3 regions of the Halomonas sp. IOP_6 genome follow, and region 2 is predicted to be linked to each of the others. Evidence: predicted binding sites of a transcription regulator. Region 2 holds the regulator's gene; each other region holds the start of a gene.
What was found. The regulator FliA, encoded in region 2, starts transcription of late flagellar genes. The targets are predictions, from matches to a motif close to CTAAAGTTNNNNNNNNNNCNGCCGATA.
Positions count from the first base shown of each region.

Region 1: a site for FliA is predicted at 4,868-4,894, ahead of fliD (flagellar filament capping protein FliD). Genes of this name have one in related genera too.
Region 3: a site for FliA is predicted at 6,221-6,247, ahead of K7H08_RS15020 (DUF4019 domain-containing protein). Genes of this name have one in related genera too.

Region 1 covers NZ_JAIRBO010000005.1:271,017-278,929, forward strand. The annotation lists gene K7H08_RS11750 (ABC transporter ATP-binding protein) at 1-80, shown strand, start outside; gene K7H08_RS11755 (ABC transporter permease) at 77-838, shown strand; gene yejK (nucleoid-associated protein YejK) at 968-1,981, shown strand; gene K7H08_RS11765 (tellurite resistance TerB family protein) at 2,101-2,556, shown strand; gene K7H08_RS11770 (exopolysaccharide biosynthesis protein) at 2,606-3,199, shown strand; gene K7H08_RS11775 (YqhA family protein) at 3,265-3,867, shown strand; gene K7H08_RS11780 (hypothetical protein) at 4,260-4,589, opposite strand; gene fliD (flagellar filament capping protein FliD) at 4,974-6,326, shown strand; gene K7H08_RS18475 (flagellar cap protein FliD N-terminal domain-containing protein) at 6,559-6,819, shown strand; gene fliD (flagellar filament capping protein FliD) at 6,734-7,913, shown strand, end outside.
Region 2 covers NZ_JAIRBO010000006.1:50,601-58,513, forward strand. The annotation lists gene flhF (flagellar biosynthesis protein FlhF) at 1-831, shown strand, start outside; gene K7H08_RS12245 (hypothetical protein) at 828-1,406, shown strand; gene K7H08_RS12250 (flagellar protein FlhE) at 1,541-1,981, shown strand; gene K7H08_RS12255 (RNA polymerase sigma factor FliA) at 2,008-2,709, shown strand; gene K7H08_RS12260 (motility protein A) at 2,749-3,564, shown strand; gene K7H08_RS12265 (OmpA/MotB family protein) at 3,569-4,240, shown strand; gene K7H08_RS12270 (sensor domain-containing diguanylate cyclase) at 4,264-6,303, shown strand; gene K7H08_RS12275 (hypothetical protein) at 6,313-6,870, opposite strand; gene K7H08_RS12280 (adenosylcobalamin-dependent ribonucleoside-diphosphate reductase) at 7,079-7,913, shown strand, end outside.
Region 3 covers NZ_JAIRBO010000008.1:108,827-116,739, forward strand. The annotation lists gene K7H08_RS14965 (dihydrofolate reductase family protein) at 1-104, shown strand, start outside; gene K7H08_RS14970 (GNAT family N-acetyltransferase) at 172-723, shown strand; gene K7H08_RS14975 (YrhK family protein) at 861-1,067, opposite strand; gene K7H08_RS14980 (carboxymuconolactone decarboxylase family protein) at 1,113-1,571, opposite strand; gene K7H08_RS14985 (helix-turn-helix domain-containing protein) at 1,624-2,427, opposite strand; gene K7H08_RS14990 (GlxA family transcriptional regulator) at 2,473-3,498, opposite strand; gene K7H08_RS14995 (isochorismatase family protein) at 3,473-4,039, opposite strand; gene K7H08_RS15000 (hypothetical protein) at 4,104-4,280, shown strand; gene K7H08_RS15005 (tetratricopeptide repeat protein) at 4,381-4,803, shown strand; gene K7H08_RS15010 (DUF1456 family protein) at 4,814-5,299, shown strand; gene K7H08_RS15015 (class I SAM-dependent DNA methyltransferase) at 5,379-6,122, opposite strand; gene K7H08_RS15020 (DUF4019 domain-containing protein) at 6,293-6,700, shown strand; gene K7H08_RS15025 (antibiotic biosynthesis monooxygenase family protein) at 6,792-7,109, shown strand; gene K7H08_RS15030 (LysE family translocator) at 7,150-7,761, opposite strand; gene K7H08_RS15035 (Lrp/AsnC family transcriptional regulator) at 7,904-7,913, shown strand, end outside.

The DNA.
Region 1 (7,913 bases), on a different contig from region 2:
GCATTGGCTTTAAAGACCTGCACACCCGGCAAAGCTCGTTGGAAGATATTTTCGTCGATTTGGTAAAGGAGCGCCCATGAATCTCTACCCCGTTCGTGCCATTTATATGGCGGAAATGGCGCGCACCCGCCGCACGTTGCTGCAAAGCATTGTGTCGCCAGTGATTTCAACCTCGCTTTACTTTGTGGTGTTTGGCGCGGCGATTGGTTCACGCATCAGCGAGATTAACGGGGTCAGCTACGGTGCCTTTATTGTGCCTGGGCTGATTATGCTGATGCTACTTACCCAGAGTGTCTCTAATGCCTCGTTTGGAATTTTCTTCCCGAAGTTCTCTGGCAGCATTTATGAAATTCTCTCAGCGCCCATCTCTTATTTAGAAGTGGTGGTGGGCTATGTGGGCGCTGCTGCCTCGAAATCGATCATTCTGGGGCTGATTATCCTGGCAACGTCCAGCTTATTTGTGCCACTGGAAATTGCTCATCCGATTTGGATGCTCACCTTCCTAGTGCTGACCGCCGTCACCTTCAGCCTGCTGGGCTTTATTATCGGCATTTGGGCAGATGGTTTCGACAAGCTGCAGTTGGTGCCTTTGCTGGTGATTACCCCGCTGACGTTTTTGGGCGGCAGCTTCTATTCTATTGATATGTTGCCGCCGTTTTGGCAAACCGTTACGTTGGCCAATCCTGTAGTCTACTTGGTCAGTGGGTTCCGTTGGAGCTTCTACGGCATTAGCGATGTCAGTTTAGCGGCCAGCGTGGCGATGATCCTGCTCTTCCTGGCCGCTAGCCTTGCCACCATTGCCTGGATTTTCCGCACCGGTTATCGCTTAAAGCCCTAAACGCGCTGATTGCCTGTTGAGCGGTTCTTTGCCAACACCGCTGTTTTGATAACTTGTTTTTTTAATCAATCGTTCTTAGATACATCGTTCTTAGCTAAACCGCTCTTAAATAAAAGGTAACTCCCGCTTATGCCGCTACTGCAAAGTATTGTGCACCGCCTTGATCCATCATTAGATGGTGAACGTTTGACCGTCACGGCGGCACCTGCGTCAACACCCGCGGCTCACGACGACCCTGTGATGACAAGCTTGGTGAATTCGCTAAATGATACCTACAACACCAAAGCCAAAGGGTGGGGGCGATTTGCTGAGCAGGGCGAGCAGGCTGGTCCGTTGGTAGCCTGGCTGCGGGCATATATGGCAGAAGAGCAGGATTTCACCCAGCTTTCTATTGCGATTGCCGAACGCTTGGCGCAAACCCTGCAAGAGCAGCTCTCCGTTAGCGGCTACTTAGTGTTCGCACATCTACGCCAGGGCGATACCGAGACACTGTTTTTAGGCTTAGTTCATCAGCGGGAAGGTATTGGCATTAACGCAGAGCACCAAGCAGTGCCTGCCGCGCAGCTTAATACCAGCCAGCTCACCTTGGCAGCACGGGTAAACCTTACCCAGTGGCAGAGCGATTCTGAAAGCGCACAATATGTGTCGTTTTTAAAAGACCGCGGCGGCAAAAAGCTAGCCGATGGTTTGATAGCGCTGTTGGGAATGGAAGAGGGCATTGATGCTCCCGCTGAAACCCGCACGCTGCTGAAAGCTTTCAGTGATTACGTCGAAAAAGAGGACTACGACGACGAAGCCAGCCGAGAAAAAACCGACACCCTGGTCGACTACGCCAACGAACAGCTGCGCCGTGGCGAGCCAATGACGTTAGAAGAGCTTTCGGGGCTGGTGGACGAAAAGCAGCCCAAAGCGTTTTACGACCATATCCGTAATGCTGACTACGGCCTTTCTCCAGAGATTCCGCCCGACAAGCGCACCATCAGTCAATTTCGCCGTTTTACCGGGCGCGCCGGGGGCGTATCGATCAGTTTTGACTCCCACCTGCTCGGGTCCAGCATTGAGTACGATGAAAACCAGGATCGCCTGATTATCAAGCAAGTGCCCAAGCAGCTAAAAGAGCAGTTGGCGAAGCGTAAGGAGTGATTGGTAAATCGTGAATCGTGATTGGTGAATAGTGAGGTGAGGGTGGGCGCTTAGGCGTAAAGGGCACTAAGTGCCATATCGCCAGTCGAAGTGGCAGGTTTATTAACAGGAGAGAAACCGTGCTGGATGCCATTAGCAATTTCTTCCAACGCGCGCTGGCAGAACCTGAGCAGCGTGATAATCAAACCCTGACGCTAGAACTCGCAACGGCGGCGCTGCTCTGTGAAGTCATGCGTGCCGACTACGATAAAAGCGATGCTGAACGTGCCGCACTGAAGCAGATGTTAATCAGCCGCTACCACTTAAGTGATAGCGACGTTAACGAGTTAATGACGTTGGCGGAAGCAGAAGTGGATGACGCCGTCGATCATTACCAGTTTGTTAGCCTGATAAAAGAGCACTACGGTTATGAGCAGCGCTGCGAGTTGGTAGCGTTAATGTGGCAGCTTGCTTGGGCAGACGGCAGTATCGACCCACTCGAAGAGCACCGTATCCGGCGGCTGGCAGATCTCCTGCACGTCAGCCATAGCGACTTTATTCGCAGCAAGCTAGAAAGTACGCCCCACGCTGAATAATGCCCCCAGGATAGACGCTAAACCATAGGAAGGGAGCGCTGACACGTCAATGAATGATAGGCAGGATGCATCGAACTTAACCGAACTGATTAACACCATGGAGCGAATGGAGCGTGAAAAAGCCAAGGTAAGCGTAGACGACGTGGTTCACGCGGTGGGCAGGCGTTCATTTGGGCCACTATTGTTGCTTGCTGGGCTAATCACACTTGCGCCCATCATCGGTGATATTCCCGGTATGCCAACGCTTATGGCGGCGTTGGTGTTGCTCACGTCCGTTCAGTTATTAATCGGCAGGGAAACTTTCTGGTTACCTAAATGGCTGGTAAAACGCTCGATTTCCCGAACTAAATTCGATAAAGCTATTCACTACATGAAAAAGCCCGCCACGTGGATTGATAGCTTACTAGGTGTGCGCCTAGCGTGGATGACTGGCTATATCGGGATACGCGTCACCGCCGTGATGTGCCTGCTTATCGCGCTAGCCATGCCGCCGATGGAGTTTATTCCGTTTAGCGCCAACGGTGCGGGCCTAGCGCTGACACTGTTCGGTTTAGGTTTAGTCGCCAGAGACGGCATTATGCTCTCGCTGGGTTTTCTACTCACCGGAGTTACGTTTACGGTTGTGCTGATCAACGTGCTATAAGTTCGCGTACGATCATCCTAGCGCCGCCTAAGCTGGCGGCTTTTTAAAAGGAGCAAGCACTCACCATGTCTGATCCAGCACCGTCTGAGTCATCATTGAAATCACCATCGCCGCATTCAGCACTGCCGCCTGCGCCCAAAACGCCCCGTGAACAATCCCCCTGGGAGCGGCGGATTGAAACGGCGCTTTGGAATTCGCGCTTTCTGGTAATGCTGGCGGTAGTGCCAAGCCTGTTGGGCTCACTAATGCTGTTTATTGTCGGCACGCTGGATATTTTAACCGTGGTGGGTGACGTACTGCGCTACTACCTGATTGATAGCTCTCAAGATATCCACGACACCCTGGTGCCAGACATCATCATCGCCGTTGATGTGTATTTAATAGCGATTGTGCTGCTGATCTTCGGGCTAGGTATCTATCGGCTGTTTGTTTCCCGTATCGATCAGGCGGAAGTGCGTTATCCCAAGCACCCGTTTAACGTAGGCTCACTGGATCAACTCAAGGACAAAATTGCCCGCGTGGTGATTCTGGCGGTGATTATTGAGTTTTTCCGCGCCGTGGTGGATATCCGTTTCACAACGCCACTGGAAGCCATCTATCTCGCGCTTTCGGTGCTGGCGCTGGCCGCAGCGCTTTATTTTATGAGTCTAGGGCATAAGGATGAGTAGAGAAGCGTCGTTTCACTGTTCATATTCTCAATGGCCACACTAGTAGTAGCTGCTGGCACGGTTTAAGAGAGCGATTTAATGCCCACCAAGGGTAAATTACGCAAACATAACCAATCACTGCTAGTCTAGAGGTGTTATTTCAAGGTGTTGCTTTCTTTGGAGCAAGCCTTTAAACGCAAAAGCAAGGAGTGCCGTTATGCGTAACATTATCTATATTATTGGTCTAATCGTTGTTGTGCTGTTTATTCTATCGCTGCTTGGACTGCGCTAAGCACATCACGCCAATAGAAAAGCGCCCGCAGCTCTTTTTTCAAGGGGCTGCGGGCGCTTTGTATTTAAAACGTCGTATTTAGAACGTCGTATTTAGAACGTGCAGAGCAAAGCAAACGCGATTACGCGCAGTCGGCAGCACCCTGACCAAACATATCAAACATTAGCTCCCGTCCCATAGACGTCAGTACGAAGCGGTCGTAATCATTAAATTCAGCGGCACCGCTCTCTTCAAGCACCCGTTGGCATGTTTTCCAACTAGGGCAATGCCCCTTCAAATGAGCCAGCTCGCGTCGGGCAAGGCCACGTTGCGGCAAGGTAATGGTTTCGAGCACATGGCCGTTATCGTAAAGCAGCTCGGCAACGGTAGAAAGGCAGTGGCGTAGGCTGCGCTGCACATGATAAGCGGCAGACGCTACGGTGGATGCGGGTTGTGACACCTCGGAAGGCATAAGTCGTTCTCCTGCAAACAGCCCCAAAATGGGCTTGTTGCAGTGCATTATAAAGCAATGTAAGTGTTAGACCAAGGTCTATAGTTCGTTAGTGTCAAAGCAACCGCCGACCTTTTCCTGACATATTCCTGTCATCTAGATAATTCACCATGTAAGTCACTAGAGAATACACAGAAAAGTGTTAATCCCGATGGATGGCATTATGCCTTTTTGAGCTTTTTACAGGCGCCATCTTTTACAATTCATTACCTTTTCGTACGTAAAAAAAGCCAAATAGGCTCAAGTCTGGGCTTTAATGGTCGATAGTATTCAATAATAAATCACATTCTTACGTATGAGCAGCGCCAGCGTGTTGGGCGTTTTTTAAAAAAAGGGCAGTAACTTATGGCTTCCATTTCATCACTCGGAATTGGCTCAGGACTCGACCTCAACGGCTTGCTGGATCAACTGCAAGATGCTGAGCGAGGGAAGCTGAAGCCTATAGAGCGTCAACTGGAAACCCAGCAGACCAAGATTTCTGCTTATGGTCAGCTGCAAAGTGCGCTTTCCAAATTTCAAACTGCATCAGCTGAGTTAAACGACAGTGCGCTTTACGAAAGCCTTTCCACGAATGTGGGAGGCGATGCCATTACTGCCACGGCAGACGGCGAAGCGCAGCCCGGTAGTTATAACGTCACCGTTGATACACTCGCTACCCGTGGCACGCTGGCCTCTGAAGGCGTTGCCGAACTGGACGCGCCGCTAACGACCACTGAGCAAACGTTAACCTTCACATTCGGTGATGGGGCCAGTAAAGACGTCACCATCGGTGCGAATAGCAGCCTGGAAGATATTCGCGATGCGATTAATGCCAGTGAGGATTCAGGCGTTAACGTCACTATTGTGAACGACGGCACCAACTATCGGCTGGCGCTTAGTTCCAGCGAAACCGGTGCGGATGCCTCTATTACCGGCTTTAGCTTTTCTGATGCAGGCACAGCGCCTTTCGCCGCCGACACCGATAACACCCTACAAGCAGGCACCGATGCCGCGTTGACGGTGAATGGCATTGCTATTACCAGCTCTACCAATCAGGTTGAAGGGGCGATTCAAGGCGTGACGCTTAATCTTCAAGAAGAGGGCGATAGCACCGTGGCAGTCGAGCAGAATACACGCGCTGTTCGTGAAGCGATTACCGGTTTTGTCGATGCCTATAACGACCTCAAGGGCACCATCGGCGAGCTGACCAGTTTCAATGCGGAAACCGGCGTGGCAGGCGAGCTTAACGGCGATAATACGGTGCGCACGGTGGAATCTCGCATGCGCAGCATATTAAGTGGCGGTATCGAAGGTGAGTTCTCGATGCTTAGTGATATTGGTATTTCACTACAGCGGGACGGCACGCTTTCTATTGATGAAAGCGAGTTGGATAACGCCATTGTCAATAACCAGGATGCGCTGTCGGCGTTCTTCGCCGGTGACGCCGACGATTCAGGTATGGCAGGCCAGTTAAACCAAGGCCTAGATCAGTTATTAGGTACGAACGGGGCTGTGAAAGGGGCCATTACCGGAGCGGAAAATCGTGTGGAGTCCCTTGTAGAGCGCTACACTCGTACAGAACAAACCATTGAGAAGACCATTTCCCGATACCGTACCCAGTTCGGCCAGTTAGATAGCATGATTGCCCAGATGAACCAAACCAGCAGCTATCTAACCCAGCAGTTTGATGCCCTTGACGCTCAACTTGGGCGTAAATAGCCGCTAAAGTAATTTGGTGGTTGCTGAACGCCTACGCTAACGCCTGCTTCCTGCAGGCGTTTTCATTAGAAAATTCTCATTTCTAGTAAAAAAGTATGAAAAGCGGCGAAAGCGCGAAAAGGCGCTAAAGTTGTGCGCTTTTCTGCCGATAGCAGTGCTATTAAATAAACGGGCGTGCGCATGCGCGCCTGGGTCTTGTGGTTTAGCCTTTTGCACTGAGGAATACCCCCGCATGGCGACGATAACCTCTCTTGGCGTTGGTTCCGGCCTTGATCTCACTGGTTTGCTTGATCAGCTTCAAGCGGCTGAGCGGGGCAAACTCGCGCCAATTACGCTTCAAAAGAAACAGCAGCAGGCAAAAATTTCTGCTTTCGGTCAACTTCAAACCTCGCTGAACGCGTTTCAAGATGCGGTCGCCAAAATCAATGACCCCCAAGCTCTACCAAAGCCTTTCCGCCAATGTGCGTGGCACTGGTGGTGGAGAAGCTATTAAAGCGACTGCTGCCGCTGATGCGCTGCCGGGCAGCTATCGGGTAGAGGTCAGCCAACTGGCCACCTCTGGCACGCTGGCTTCAAGCCGGGTAGATACCAAAGACCAAGCGCTCGACCTACAAGGGGCGACCGCGCTGCAGCTGACCTTTGGCGATGGGGAGAGCGTCGATATCAACATCGTAGAAGGCAGTAGCCTTGCTGATATGCGTGATGCCATTAACGCTGATAAAGAAGCCGGTGTGAACGCCACGATTATCAACGATGGCACGGGCTACCGGCTGGCACTTAGCTCTAAAACCACTGGCGCAGACGCTTCTATTGAAAGCTTTAGTTTTGTTGATGCCGGTGGCGCCGAGGTGCCAGGCCCCTTTGCTGAAGATGCGACAACAAAGCGCCCAGGGGAGAATGCCGCGCTTACGGTTAATGGCATTGCGATTAGTAGTGCGGAAAATAGTATTGAAGGTGCTATTCAAGGCGTAACGCTAAATCTTGCTGAACTCGATATCGTGGACGGCGAAACGGCTTCCAGCACCATTAATATTGAGCGCGATACACTAAAGCAACGCGAAGCGATTAATGGCTTTGTAAAAGCGTTTAACGACTTAAAAGGCACCATTGGCAAACTCACTAGCTTTACCGGTGATAGCGAAACCGCTGGAGAGCTAGTGGGAGACAATACCGTGCGCACCATCGAATCTCGGCTGCGCAGTGTATTAACCGGCGGGGTAGAAGGCGGTGAGTTATCGACCCTTAACCAGCTAGGCATCACTCTACAACGAGATGGCAAGCTCAAGGTCGATGAAGAAACGTTAGATGACTTGGTCGCCAATAACCCCCAGGCCCTCAATGACTTTTTTGCCGGTGAAAACGAGGGCGACGGCATGGCGGGTAGGCTAAACACTACCATCGAACAGATGCTGGGCAACAATGGGGTGGTCAAGCTGGCGATTAGCGGCGCGGAAAATCGTGTTAAAAGCTTGGACGATCGTTTCGAGCGTATGGAAAAAACCATTGAAGGCACCATCTCCCGTTACCGCACCCAGTTCGGTCAGCTAGATGCGATGATTGCCCAGATGAACAGCATGAGCAGCTACC
Region 2 (7,913 bases):
CTGGGCATGGCATGGTCTCCCCGCCGTAATGAGCGAGGCTGTGACTGGTCGATGCCCGATCTTGGGCTAGACGCCGATGGCGGTTGGCTAGCGCTAACCAGCCTACAGCACCGTCAGCCCGCAGGCTGGCAATCACGGCTGCTGCGCCAGGGCGAAACGCTGGGGGCCGCCGTACATCTGCTCCCCGTATTTCCCGACCCCGCCACGTTAGCGTGGCTAGAAGCCCAACACTTGACCTGGATCACGCTAGTAGCTGCCACTCAGCGGGTATGCTGTCAGGGCGAGCGTTATGTCCTGCGCCAGCTGTTCACAGATAGCCCGCTCACACATCACACTGATCTGCGTTTTCGTGGGCAAACAGTGCAGCTGTGGCATACCCATATCGCTGTAGAGGACGCCGCTGGTACACCGCTGTTGGCATGGGTTGGTGAAGTTCGCGATCCAGAAAATGGCAAACGCATCGCGCGCCGCTACTGGTTAACGCCTGCCCGATTAGGTGCAGATGTGCGTTCGCTTCTGGTTATCCAGCTGCAAAGCGAAGGGGTGTCTAGCCTAACCAAACGCGCTTGGCAGCAGTTGAAAGATGCGGATGATGGCGAAGTAAGCACGGAGGTTCGCTTATTGATGGCCAGCGGTATCGCCGCAGCAGCGGGACACTTAGATATCGCCAATGATGACGCTGCGATAGCACTGCGTTCCGATTTGTTAAGGTTATTGGGCACCACGCGTAAGCGGCGCGACACGGCGATGCTAGATGCGCTTGTTCACGTGTTTATGGCCCGTGACGCCATTCGTCAACTCAGCAGCGTTAGCCGTGAGGGGCTGGTATGAGTGCCCAGGATCAGGCAGCGGGCCTGCGCAAGTGGGCAGATTTACAGCGCCAGCAGCGCCAAGCAGAGTCAGTTGAGAGTGACCCCACGGGAGACGAACCTGCGGCTGAGTCACTGACCGCTATGACCGACTCTTTGACGGTGCCGCCAACTGCTGCCCAAACGCAAACCACTGCACCGCCCTCGGTGCCGCAAAAGCCGCTTATCGTGATCGGTATGCCTAACGGTGGCGATCAGCAGGTGGCAAGAGTAAAAGGGCGCCTAGCCCAATGGTCTGTGCTGGGGCGACGTTGGGCTGGCGACCCGGATGATTGGGATATTCACATCGTCAATGCGGATGCCGCTAATCTTGGCCAACTGAAAGAGCGCTTTCCGCGTTGGGCGCTATGGATTAATAGCGATGCCGATGCTTTCGCACAGATGTATCGCTCGCTTCGGCAAGTGCAGGAGAACGGTGGCCCTAGGCAGCTGTTAGCACTGCACGAGCCAAACTTGCCGCGCAGAGGTCTGCTCGATAACCTGCGCGAAGCAGCCAGCTATTACTTGGATATAGAGCTTTTACTGCTGGCGCGATGACGCTAGCCTGACGCCATGTGGCCGTGCTTTAACAGTGGCTATCAAGCGGCTCTATAAGGAATAACAATGTCTATGCTCGCTGGTTTCAAGAAGCGTTATTACAACACGATAGTTACGCACATAGTTTTAACATAATGGGCTATTTTGAGATCGCTAGCTTCAAGGTTGATAACTTCAAAACCGTGTTGGTTTTGGTGTTGGTGATGGCGCTAAGCGCCATCACCATGAGTGTTTATGCCGCTACGGGCAGTTGGAGTAGTGAGGTGCCCAGCGTACTGGTAGCGATGAGTGACCGAGCTGTCAGCAGCCAGCCCATTCAACCACCGGCAGGGGCGCAGGTAGAGCATGCTGCGATAGAGCGTATTCACTGGCGTTTTCAAATGCCGGTTAATGCGCCGATTAATGCGTGGCTATGCCACCCTGAGCAGTGTGTTCCTTTGACTGCTATGCGAGGTTCAACCACTGCGTTAGCCGGTAAACAGGTCAGTGGGCCGCTGTACTTTCGTTTTGCGTTGACGCCGGGCCAGCGCCCGGTACGGGTGCAGGAACTGCAAGTGATTGTGAATTACCAGTGAACAGAGTTCAGCCGTGAGGCACGAGGATGTATACAGCACAAGGCAGGATTAAACAGAGCGAGCTGTTAACCCAGTACATGCCACTGGTAAGACGTCAGGCCTTAACGCTGCAGGTAAGACTACCCGCAAGTATTGAGTTGGATGATCTTATTCAAGCCGGCATGGTGGGCTTATTAGAGGCACTAGGGCGTTTTGATGCGACCCAGGGGGCAACGTTCGCCACGTTTGCAAGTCAGCGTATTCGCGGTGCCATGATGGATGAGCTGCGAACACGTGACTGGTTGCCGCGTAGTGTACGCCGCTCTGCCAGAGCTGTGGATGATGCGGTGCGTCGTCTTGAGCAGCAGTTAGGGCGCCCGCCGGAAGAGGGTGAAATCGCGCGTGACCTGGATATGCCGCTTAGTGAGTATCAGCAATTGCTCAACGATACGAACAGTGGCCAGTTGTTGCCCTTTGAAGAGCTGGTGGCCGAAGGGGCCGAGTCTGCGAAAGAGGAAGCCACTAACCTGCCCTTCGAACAGTTGTTAGATAAACAGCAGCGTCAGTCGTTAATTGATGCGATCGATGCCTTACCTGAACGTGAAAAACTACTGATGGCGTTGTATTACCAAGAAGAGCTGAACCTTAAAGAAGTCGGGGCGGTGCTGGGTGTGACTGAATCCCGTGTCTCCCAGCTTCACAGCCAAGCGATTAGCAGGCTTCGCGCTCGCTTATATGACACCACCTAACGCTACTATCAATCACGAATAACCGGCGAGGAGCCGTTGATGAACCCATCTACGCTGATCGGTATTTTTGCCAGCATGCTTTTGCTGGTAAGCGTGCTGTTTTTTACTGCAGAGTCGCCAGAAAGCTTTATCAACTTGCCGGGGCTAGCCATTGTGGTGACGGGCACCTTGGCGGCTACCTTTATTAGTTATCCGCTGAAAGAAGTGCTACGCGTGGTGCGCCTGGTGGGGTTGGTGTTTCGGCGTGAAAACACCTATGTGCGAGATGATATCAACGAACTGGTTTCCATGGCACGGCTGTGGTTCAAAGGCGATGTCAGGGCGGTTGAGAAGGAGCTAGAGCATACCCGTAACCCCTTTTTGCGCACCGGGATTCAACTGGTGATTGCTAACACGAAAGAGGACGAAATTTTCGATATGCTGCGCTGGCGAATCGCACGATTAAAGGCGCGGGAGCATGCTGAGGCGCAGATATTTCGTACCATGGCCACCTATGCACCCGCGTTTGGCATGATTGGCACCTTGGTGGGGCTGGTCAATATGCTGGAAGTGATGGATGCAGGTGACCTTGACGTTATTGGCCCGCGCATGGCGGTGGCTCTGCTGACAACGTTCTACGGTATTCTGCTCGCCAACCTGGTGTTCAAACCGATTGCCGTCAAGCTAGAGCGGCGCACGGAAGAGCGACTTATCACCATGAACATGGTGCTGGAGGGCATTTCGCTAATTACTAAACGGCGGCTGCCTTCTTTTATTGAAGAAACGCTCAACTCCTTTGTGGCTAATTATCATGACGAGATCCGTGATGCCTCTGTAAAACCGCGGCCAACAGTTAGTTCTGCGGCAAAAGGATAGCGCTATGCTAGATCGTGATTCACGGCACGCACTGGAATTGCCCACTGTGTCAGGGGAGGGCGATGAAGGTTGGCTAACGAGCTATTTAGACGTATTAACGCTGTTAATCACGCTGTTTGTCTTACTGCTTGCATTGACCCCGCCGGGGGGAGGGGAAGCCTTTGATCGCGATAGAATGCGTTCTACAAGTGCTATCACTTCGCTTCCGTTGGCCAGCTTAGCAACCGGTATTCACCCACGTCACAGCGGGCTAAAGCCGCGAATGACGGAGCTTAATATCCCAGGGGTTAGTGTCTCTCAAGGTGAAGAAGGTGTTACGCTGCGTATCGACGACAGCTTGCTTTTCCCTAGCGGTGACGCCGTACTAACGCCCCAGGGGCAAGATGTGTTAGAAAGCCTTCTGGCAGTGTTAGCATCCTTTGAGGGTCAAATTTCAGTAGAAGGGCATACGGATAATGTTCCCATTGCTACCTCTCGCTTCCCCTCAAATTGGGATCTCTCGGTAGGGCGCGCCATTGCGGTGGTCAGGCATCTTGAGCGTCAGGGAGTTGCTATTTCACGTATGCGGGCAGTCGGTTACGCCGATACCCAACCCATGGAAAGTAACGCAACACCGGAAGGTAGATCTGCCAACCGGCGCGTTGAACTGTTGCTAAGGCAGCAGACTGAGGGGTAAAGAGATTTCTTGAGGCCATCTCTGTGTTGAAGCATCACTCGCTACTACAGTCGTTCGGTGCATTACTGGTGCTCGATGCTGACTGCCGGCGCATACAGGCGTTTAGTAGCAACTTTGTTGAATTGCTGAGAATAAGCCTTCGTGAGGGGTGTCTCCCAACGCTCTCCAGCGTTCTAGGCAAGCGCTTAAGCCAGCGCGTACGCTACGAGCTACAAGGTCAGCAGCGTTTGCCGGGGCCGCTCACCTTTAAGTGTCCCGCTCGATCAAACCGTTTCCAGTTACATGCTTACCGTGCCGGTGCGCATGTGTTAGTTGAGATAGAGCCCCTTCATACCCTCGGTAAGCAGCGTCTACTTGGCACGGTGAACGAACGCCTGATGCGTTTAGCGGAAGCGACACATCAAGAAGAACTGCTTGATTATCTGGTGATAGCCGTTCAAGAATTAACCGGGCATGACCGGGTATCTGTATGCCATTTCGATAGTGATTGGCATGGGTTAATCGTGGCCGAGTCGTTAGCTAAGGGGCGCGTTCAGCCCGATACCGAGTTGCCGGTAGTTCGTTTACCTGCCTTGTTAGGGCAGCGCTTTCCCGCCAAGGACTTCCCTATCGCACTACGGCGCGCCTATGAGCGCCATCCGGTGCGGCTGATCCAGGATGTCGCAGCACCCTGTGAGCACTTACTGCCGACGAGTTTGGCGGTAGATGTAAGTGATTGCTTCTTGCGCGCTCCGGCCCCTGAGCGGCAACAGTACTTACAACGACTTGGCGTACGCGGTGCACTAAGCGTGGCGATGCAGGGAGATACCGGCCTTTGGGGGCTGCTATTCTGCCACTCGGCAGCGGCTTACCCTGTAGCGCCGCCCGTACGAGATGCGGTACGTACCTTGGTGCAAATGGCTACGCAGCGGCTGTTACTGCTGAGAGCTCGCCAAGAAGCGCGCTATTTGCAGCGTGTACAAGATAGCCTGGTGCTTTCAAGCAATAATCGCTTAAAGCCTCAGGGGCCTTATCAGCTGTTTACGGAGCATGCCGAGACATGGAAGTCGCTCTTTCGTGCCAATGGCGTTGCGTTATGGGTGAAAGGCAGTATCTATCAATCAGGCAATACGCCCAAGCCAGAAACGATCAGCCAGTTGGTCACACGAATTGAAAAAGCCCATATCCATAGTGGGCCATGGTGTACCCAAGAGACAGCCAAAGAGCCGCTAACGTCCTCTTTAGACATGTTAGAGCAGAGTGGTGTGCTCGCCGTGCCGCTGCCTACTAACCCTGTTCAGCGCGGCTGGCTGATGTTTTTTCGCCCTGAACAAGTGGAGACGCTCTACTGGGCGATGCAGCCCTCTTCTGCATCACTACCGCCTATGATGATGTCGCCTTCTGACGCGTGGTGCGAGGAGGTCACAGGAAAAAGCGAAGCCTGGCAACGGGTTGAGCGGCTAGCCGCGATTGATCTGGGGGAAGATTTGACGCTGGCCATTTCGGCTTATGAGATCAGCACGCTCAATATGCATCTGGAGCGCGAGCGTAAAGCGCTGGCAGAAGCGAATCAACGGTTAGAACAGTTGGCACATTTTGACCCACTTACCCAGGTGTGGAACCGCTACCGCATCGAGCAGGCTATTGATGCAGAGCTGGTAGCAGCAAAACGCTATGGGGCGGCTTTCGCGCTGTTGTTATTTGACGTCGACTATTTTAAACAGATCAATGACACCCTCGGCCATAGCGTGGGCGATGATGTGCTGATTTCGCTAGCACGCATGGTGGAAAGCTCACTGCGGGGCTGTGATCATTTGGGGCGCTGGGGAGGGGAAGAGTTTGTGGTATTGGCGACCCACTCCAGTATGGAGGCCGCAGAAGGGCTTGCTGAACGCTTGCGTGGTCTAGTGGCAACACTGCAGGTGAAGGGCTTGGGCCAAGCGATAACGGTCAGCATCGGTGTCGCAGTATGGCAGCCCGATGATAGCTGCAAAACCATTATCGCCCGGGCCGATGCTGCGATGTACCGAGCTAAACGTAATGGGCGTAACCGCGTTGAAATCGCCGAAAAAAGCGTGCAGTGATACGCAGCATCATTGGTCGTCGGCGCGGCCGCATAAGCGCTGTATTCTCGCTATGGCGTCATCAGCACCATCAAGACTAAAGGTCATATACCAAGGCTCACTATCTTGTTGATCGAAACCGATAAACAGCTGTTCTCCCTGGCTCATTTGCGCCATTAATGTTTGCAGGTCGCTCAGGTAGAAGTGCGCATAAAACCCATCATCGCCTCGCTCGGTAATAAACTCGGCCATGGTATCGATGATCGGTGTGTCATCCACTCGGATCCTGGTAGGCACTAAGTTAACCGCGCGACTTTCGCCTTGTTGCTCAGCCAACGTGACCCGCATTTCCAGCCACGGTAAGTCGCAAACACCCTGAGTCGCGTTCAAACTCAAGGTGGCATCCGAATAGCTATGGGTTTCCACAGCACGAAAGTGTTGCTCACTGCCTAATGTTAGCGCCATTGACTGCCAATGATTGTGTGATTGCGCGGCATCAATATTGAACGTTGCTGCCATGCTAGGCAGCGCAGTGCTGGAAAGTATGGCGCTGAAGGTCGCTAACGCAAAAGGCTTTAAAGTAGGCATAAGGGTGGCATCGCACAAGAAAAACATTAGCCTATCGTTTGTTGACGATAAGCAAAAGGTAACGCGCTGATTTTTCTATATGTAGTAGTCTTTAACAAGAAAAATGCCGCATATAGTGTAAAGTCAAGTCTATACTTCATAACCGCAGAACGTATAATCGCACCGTTTTGAGCGCTAATTTCACCCCGTTGTGAAGGAGTTTCGCGACATGAGCACCGCAGCAAAGGCTATGAAGACTTCGAATGACGTCCCACTACAGGTTCCCTCAAAAGATATCTGGGATGCTAAATATCGGTTAAAAGATCGCCATAGCCAACCTGTTGATCAGGATGTGGGTGCTACCTTTGAGCGTGTCGCACGAGCGTTAGCGGCGGTTGAAGGTGACAATGCTAACGAATGGCTGCCAAAATTCCGCTGGGCATTAGAAAACGGAGCCATTCCTGCCGGACGAATCCTTTCCAATGCGGGCGCTGAAGCCTACAAACCTGCGGTCAGCCTGATTAACTGCACGGTTTCGCGCACTATTCGCGACTCTATGCGCGATATTCTCGACTCCGTCGTTGATGCTGGCATGACGTTGAAGTCTGGCGCCGGTATTGGCTACGACTTTTCGACGCTGCGCCATAAGGGAGCGTTTGTGTTTGGCGCTGGTGCTGGCACCAACGGGCCGCTGGCGTTTATGGATATCTACGACAAGATGTGTTTCACCGTGGCATCCGCAGGTGGACGTCGAGGTGCTCAGATGGGCACCTTCGATGTTGGTCATCCTGATGTCCGTGAGTTTATTCAAGCTAAGAGAGAAGCCGGTCGTCTGCGCCAGTTCAACCTGAGCCTGTTGATTACCGACGAATTTATGGAAGCCGTGAAGCACAACGCCGACTGGCCGCTGGCGTTTCCATTGCACCCTGGTGAAAAAGACGATGTAAAAGCGGGCGATTTGATTTATCGCGACTGGCCCGTCATTGAAGAGGGCTATACGGTCGATGATGAAGGCCGCGTGGCTTGCCGTGTAGTTGAAGTCATTAAAGCGCGCGAGCTGTGGG
Region 3 (7,913 bases), on a different contig from region 2:
GTATAGCTCTTTTTGGAAGCCTTAACAAACCGATTAGGCTTGAAGAAGCCGAAGCGATCGCATTCCCAAACAATTTTATTCAAACGAAGTACAAGGTAAGTTGATTTTCAAGGCTGCCTAAGCAGTACCGCAGCAATAGAGGCTTTGGGTATCCTGCACAGGGAGGAAGTAGTGCAAATTTGTGAAACGGAGCGTCTGGTTATACGAACGTTGTCCTTAAACGATGTTCCCGAATTGACCAAGATCCTCAGTGATCCTGACGTCATGAAGCACTCGATCCGAGGCGTTTGTGATGAAGCCGCAACGCGGCGATTTATCGACTGGTGTTTGGAGTGCTATGCGTCTCACCGTATTGGGCCGTGGGCTTTGATTGAGAAGGGAACAGATAAGCTTGTTGGCTTTTGCGGTGTTAGCCCCGAAGAGGTTAATAGTGTAGAAGAAATCGGGCTGGGTTATCGGCTGGCTAAACAATACTGGGGCATGGGCTTGGCGACTGAAGCAGTGCAAGCGGTACTCAGTGTGGCATTTAGCCAGAAGCAACTCGCTTCCGTGGTGGTTATTATCGAGCTTGATAATGGTGCATCACTCAAGGTCGCAGAGAAGGCCGGATTTAGTCAGTTTGATACTATCGAATTCCACAGTCGCCCAGTGAGGTTGCACCGGTTAGCGCAGCAGCAATGGTATGCATTACAAAGCAATGCTGTGAACGTGACTAGTGTTTGATGGTTATACCCGGATACTGAGAACTGGAAGTGCTAGCGCTAGCGAGCCATGCATAAGGAGGCTGGCCACATGGCCTTTTATAAGCCGCTAGGTAGCTAAAAACCCAGCGGCTATCTTAACGTCGGGTATTGACTCAATTAGACGTACTTCTTGCCCGTATCTTTCATACTCATTGCGTAAATAATAAACATGATGAGTGAACCCATCACGAAACACCATACGCCTACGATTGCATAGCTCGAAAAAATAGGCAGAAATAAAAGACTGCCAAAGAAAAAACATAAACTGGATAAGAGACCCAGAAGATTGGGGAGCTGTTGACGCTGTTTCGTCACACTGTTCATTTCATTTACCCATCTGAAATTTTATTGTCAAGTAGCTAAGATGGCTTAGATACGGATGTCCGGTGCAAACTGAAAGCCCACCGATATCCGATTCCAGCTGTTGATTTGAACAATAATCGCAGTTAGGTCAATTAGCCCCTGCTCACCAAAGGCAGTTAACGCGTTTTGATAGGTGTCGTCGCTGATGGAGGGCTGTTGGCTGATGAGTGTGAGTGCTTCGGCCCAGGCGAGTGCGGCACGTTCTTGTGTGCTAAAGCAGGAGGCTTCCCGCCAGGCCGGTAACACGTCTAGGCGAACTTGATGCTCGCCGTCGTCTCTGGCCTCTTGGGAATGCATGTGTTGGCAAAAGCAGCAGTGATTTATTTGCGAAACACGCAGGTTGACTAAGTGAACGATGGTGCGATTAAGCGTTGAATCTTCCGCAACGTTGCCTAATGCAATCAGGTTTTTAGCTAGGCGTGGGACAAGGCGATACACAGACTGCTGAGAGAGACGAGTCGACATATGAGTGACCTCGGTGAGTAAGTTGAGGGCTCAGCTTAACGTCGAGGCTTTTTTACGCCTTGTAAATTTGCGACAGTTTACGCTTGCGATAGGCGGCGGGCGTTTCATAGGCGAGTGATTGAAAGGCATGAGTGAAGTGAGCTTGGTCATAGTAGCCGCATTGTAGGGCTATTTCCGCTAGGGGCAGCGTGGTTTCAAGTAGCCTATGACGGGCGCGGTCTAGTCGGGCATAGGCGACTAATTGGCCTGGCGTAACGCCCACCTCGCGCTTTAATTTGCGTTCCAGGGTGCGCCTAGTCACCCCGAGTGTGGCGCCTAACTGTTGGGGAGGATGCTTTAGTTCCCCAATCGCTTGAACAATCCTGAGGGTGCGGCTATTGACGAGTGACTGGCTCTTTAGCCGGTGTAACAACCATGTTTCTAACAGGCGTAAACCCTGCTGTGCGTTCAGGCGGTAGAGGTGCTCCGCTACGGGCATTAACCCTTGTAACGCCGGTGTTTCAAGCTCGTTATCTAAGCGCTGCGGTTTATCTGCGAATGCTTCGGGTAGCAAGCCTAACAGGCAGTGAACGCCTGTTGCTTTAAAGCGAATCCCCAGACAGGGAGTTTGGGCGTCGAGTGTTTCTATTAGCGTTCGCCTGTTAAAACAGAGCGTAATGATGGGGTGAGAGCTAGCTAGCTTGATACTGAGACTAGCGCCAGCATCGGGATAAAATTTTTCGGTTCTGGGGCCAGTAACATCCCCTGAGCCACCCATTGACCAAAGGCACTGTACCCACGGGGCTAAACGCTTATCAGGTAGGCGATGCCGAAAATTGAGGTAGTTAGCGTGGCTTGGCAGGATAAGATCGGTCATGGGGTCAACCCGCAATATGTTTTCCTAATGGTAGCTCGTATTGGCTTAATCCAGCAGCTTTTGAGAACTGGCGCGGCGCCATACACTCGGTGGTACTTTCTCATGGCGAGCCCAGATACGCCTTAGCTGCCGTTCATCACCGAAACCGGCTGCTTCGGCCACCCTTGCCAGCGTCCATGGCGTCTCGGTCATTAACGTTTTAGCGCGTTGCAGGCGCAACCCGATAATGTAGTCTCCCACCAGCATGCCGGTGAGACTTTTGAATCGGCGCCGGAAATGGCGCTCACTCATGGCTGCTTGAGTGGCTAATGTTTCAATACGCCAGGTTTGCGAGGGGGCGGCACATATTGCATCTTGAACGCGATGCAGCCGTTCATCCACATGATTGCGGCCCTCAAGCCAGGCTCCCAACTGGGGCTCCTGTCCACTGCGGCGCAGATATAGCACCATCTCTCGCGCCACCGCTAGCGCTAATGAATGACCGCAAGCGCGGGTAAGCCAGTAGAGCATGGTATCTATACCGGTTGAAATCCCAGCGCTGGTTAAATAGCGGCCATCTTCAATAAAAATACAATCGCTTTGCACCTTGGCCTTTGGCGCTTTGGTCTGTAACTGCTCGATTAATGTGTGATGCGTGGTGCAGCGTCGCCCCTCCAGCAAGCCTGCGTCAGCTAGTAACAGCGTTCCAGAGCAAACTGTCATCAGTGTGTCCGCATAGCATGCGTTTGCCTTAAGCCAACTAACACACTCTTGCTGCGCCAATGGCTCAACGCTATTGCGATACTGTCCTGGAATTAGCAGTAGGTGTTGAGGCGGCAGCTGTTCGGGTAACGGGTCAATGCCACTAAGCGTCAGCGGTCCTAACCACGGCATAGCGGTCTTTGGGCCGACATAGCAAACCTCAACATCTATTGACAGTCGGTCGGCACACTGCAAGACCTGAAGAGGCCCGACCAAGTCAAGCGGCACTTGGCCAGGCATCATCAATACCGCAATCCGCAAGGTGCTGGCTCTTTTGGAGAGCAGTTGACTGTTTTGTTGCTCTTCACTCACGCGTGTTTTGCCACTCATTGATTAAGTCTTGTGTGCTGATAATACGCGCAAAACGGTCTTCAAGTACCAGTTCGGTACGTGCCTTAATATCATTGGCTGACCATGTAATGCCGTTACGCGTCATAGGGAACGTTAGCGTTGCATCGCTGACAAAATCAACGCTAAAGCCTAAATCTGACGCTACCCGGGTGGTTGTCTCGCAGCATTGTTCTGTGCGAATACCGCTAATCGCAAGTTGCGTAATGTCGCGTTCGCGTAACCAATTTTCAAGCTCAGTATCGCTGAATGCATTATGAACACGCTTATGGAAGGTCACCGCCGCTTCATCGTCAAAACCATCAAGCGGGCGAATTAAGCCATTAGCGGGGTCAAAAGCGCCTTGGCTACCGGGTGCTTCATGAAAAATGCGCACAACAGGTATGTTATTTGCCTGCGCCGCGTCTAACACTGCTCGTTGCTTGGGGCGCCATGCTTGCGCCAGAGATTCTACCCAATAATCGCGGGCGGGGAAGGAGGCTTGAATGTCAATTAATAGCAGAGCGGTTTTAGACTGGGTCATGGCTAATCTCATCGTGTTGAAGTGAGGCTACAGATTAGCTATTCCCATTTCAGCCAACGATACCTTGCGCGGTCTAAAAGCGGTCAATTTCGGCCAAGTATTGGCTGGTGGCGGGAAGTGTCGGCAAGAAGTGAAAAGCCACCTTGCCGATATCGAAAGCTGTAAAATGATCACCCAGTGGTACGCTATCAAAGGCTATAATAGCGTGATTATGGTGGAATACCGCTACCGTGACTTTTAGCTATCAAGCTGGCTTCCATGGTTTTTATCGAAGATACCTAGATAAGTCGGCTTGTTGGTTGATTTTGATGTTTGTTTTAATGAAAGGAAGGTGGCTGGTAATGATTAACACCAAAATATATAAAGCGGTTTATGAACTAGCCGAACGGCTAATGAAAGCCGCGGCTAAAGATGACAGAGAGGCGTTTGATCCGCTCTATGCCGAGTTGCAGGTGATTTGCACCGATAACGAAAACACCGATAAAGACCACCCAGAGCAGTGGGAAACCTTGGCTGACTTTACCGAAGAGTTAGAGGATGCGCTGCCGATTTACCAAAAGGCGCTTGAGAAAGCCATTGCTAAGAACTCGAAAGACCATATGGCCTCTATCGGTTTTTCCATGGCAACGTTGCAAGTACAGTTAGGTCAAACGGATGACGCCATCGAAAGATTGCAACATGCGAAAGCCAGCGCCGATGGCATTGAAGATGATGAGCTGAAAGCAGAAATCGATCAGCTGCTTGAAACGCTAACGACCAACTAGGAAGCCTATTTTGACGAATAATGATATTTTTCGCCGCATCCGCTACACCTTTGATTTAAAAGACAGCACCATCGTGGATATCTTCTCACTGGCTGACGTCAGTGTGAGTCAAGCGCAGGTCACTGCTTGGCTGAAAAAAGACGAAGATGACGCTTTTGTCACGATGAAAAATAGAGAGTTGGCGGCGTTTCTGAATGGGTTTATCAGCTTTAAACGTGGCAAGCGTGAAGGCCCGCAGCCTGCGCCTGAAGCACAACTAAACAATAATATGGTGTTCCAGAAGCTGCGCATTGCACTGAATTTAAAAGCAGACGATATCTTGGCAGTGTTTGAACTGGTGGGCTTACCGCTGAGCCACCATGAACTCAGCGCCTTTTTCCGTAAGCCAAGCCATAAAAATTACCGTGAGTGTAAAGATCAAATGCTGCGTAATTTCTTACTCGGTATTCAACGCCAGCTACGGCCTGGCTCGAACGACACAGGTTCTGAGTCTTAAGTTCAGCGCTTTACACCACGCTTTATGTCACACGGTAACGGTAGGAGAGGTAGTACAAGGCCTCCCTGCCTTATCGACGCTAACGCTTCACGCAGACGAAAATCGCATTGCCTGAAAGGTTATCCCAAGGGGTAATGGTCTGATAGTTGTGCTCAAATACATGCACCTCAAAATAAGGCGCCAGTAGGGCGGTTAATTCCGTAAAGCTGACCGCTACCATCGGATGCTCGTCGTTCCAGACTTGCGTGGCGCCTGCGTTGGTTTTTTCAATACTCAGCCTAAGCGATTGCTTTTCGCCGTGCCCGCCGTAGTGCCAACCCGAGCGGAACGTGAAGATATTGTCATCTTGTCTGGCGCTGTGTTTAACGCATAAATCGTTATTGATTTTGTTTTTATCGACCACGTTAAAATAGAAAACGCCGCCCTGTGTTAGTGCGCGATAGGCGCTGGAAATACACCCTTTTAGCTTTTCAATCCCATCGTTGTAGTGGATCGAGTACAAAAAGCAGGTGATCAAATCGAGGGGGGCGCTGGCTTCGAACGCACTCATATCTTGCCGTGAAAAAAGCGCTTCTGGGCAACGCTTGGCGGCGATATCCAGCATGGGTTGGTTAATATCAAGACCACTGCTGAGATAACCAAAATCAATAAAATGGCGGACATGAGGGCCCGTGCCACAGGCTAAATCAAGGTGCGCATGCCCGCCGTTGCCGAAAATCTGATGGAGTCGACGAATGGCGTTGCTTTGCGCTTGATAGTCGATATCGACGCACATCAAATCGTAGTAGCCAGATAGATCGGTATAGAGTGCGTTGGCGGACAGATTGGCGGACATAGTAGCCTAATGGTGGGCGCTAAAATATTGGGGTGGCGCATAGTAAACGAGCGGGCAAGGTTTTAGAAGCGAGGGGAATATTGTTGTTAAAGAAATTCGGTCATTGTCCGATAATCACTTAAGATTTAAAAGCCAATAAGCCGCCACAAGAGTCAGCCATGCCCAAATCACCTGCTTACCTTCTCGCTGCGATACTGCTTAGCCTAGTCACCTATGCTCAGGCGTCTGCTAATACGGCAGAAGCTGCGGCGCTAGCGTGGTTAGAATCAATTGATAATGGTGAGGTTGAACAAGCTTGGGAGAGTTCATCGCCGCTACTAAAAACGCCGCTATCGCCTAGCATGCTTAGACGTATCATTGAGTTAGCACGCAATGAGTTTGGCGCGGTTGAATCACGTCGGAAAGTGCAAGTCTCTCACTACCAATCTATGCCGGGTGCGCCAGATGGCGACTACATGGTTTTTATCTTCCATACTCGGTTTGAAAATAAAGCGAGAGGAATAGAAACCGTAACACCTCATCTTGAAGATGGTGAGTGGCGAGTCAGTGGTTATTATGTGCAATAGCCCTGTGTAATAGCTCTGTGTAGTGCTTCTTTGTAATAGGTTTTTGTAAATGACTGATGCCGTAACCAATACGAATCAAGGTGGTGCTGCTATGCCTAGTATTGCTAATACGCCCGAGCCGCCTTACTACGCGGTTATTTTTACCTCACAACGCACCGAGATCGATAATGGCTATGACGCAATGGCGACAAGAATGGTTGAACTTGCAGCACAGCAGCCGGGATTCTTGGGTGTAGAGTCTGCCCGAAATGAAGTGGGAGTGACGGTGTCATACTGGGCTGATTTGGCCTCAATAAAAGCGTGGAAAGCCCACGCTGAGCATCAGGAAGCTCAGCGACTAGGCCATCAGCAGTGGTACCAGCATTTTAAGGCGCGCATTGCCAAAGTCGAACGAGATTATGGTATTTAAACTATCAACGCAGCCTAGGCAGGCTTTTTGCTGATTAAGTTTAAGAGGCTAACCTTAGGGCAAAGCCAATAATGAGTGTTCCAAATACCCAGCGTTGCAGGGTTTGCCTTTTTTGATGGCTGGCAAACCAGCGTTGCATCCGCGCTCCCAAGCAGGCATATAGCGCATCGTACACAAGCCCCACGCCCACTAGCACAGCCCCCAATAGAGTAAATTGGAGCGCAACGTCACCCTGTTGGGTGTGAACGAACTGGGGTAATAACACCGAACAAAACAGCAGCGATTTCGGGTTCAGCAGGTTCGTTAAAAGACCCCGTCTCCAGGCTAGGTAATAGCTACCGGTGAGCGATGCTTGCGGGTGGTTAGTATCGGTGCTCCGTTTAGTACGAATCAGCTGTACGCCCACCCAAATCAAGTAGGTAGCACCGAGATAACGAACAGCATCAAAAAGCCACGGAGCGGCGACAAATAGGGCGGCCAGGCCCAAACCGGCTAACGCCACATGCAGCCCTCGGGCGATGGCTAGCCCTAGCGCTGTGGCTAATCCATGCCCACGGCCCAGCGTACTGCTGGTATGTAGCACCAACAGCATATCTGGGCCTGGAATCAGGTAAACAATGGCTAATGCACTAATAAAAAGACCGATTTCCATGGCCGCTCCCTCAAGATTGCACGTAGTGACTTCATAAAGGGCATGGTACCGTTAAACTGATGAGTGATTTCTTGCCATTTGCGCTCATGGAACATCAGTTATTGGTATTTTGTGCCAACTAAGAGTGGAGAAATGCTTACTTATGCCAAGTG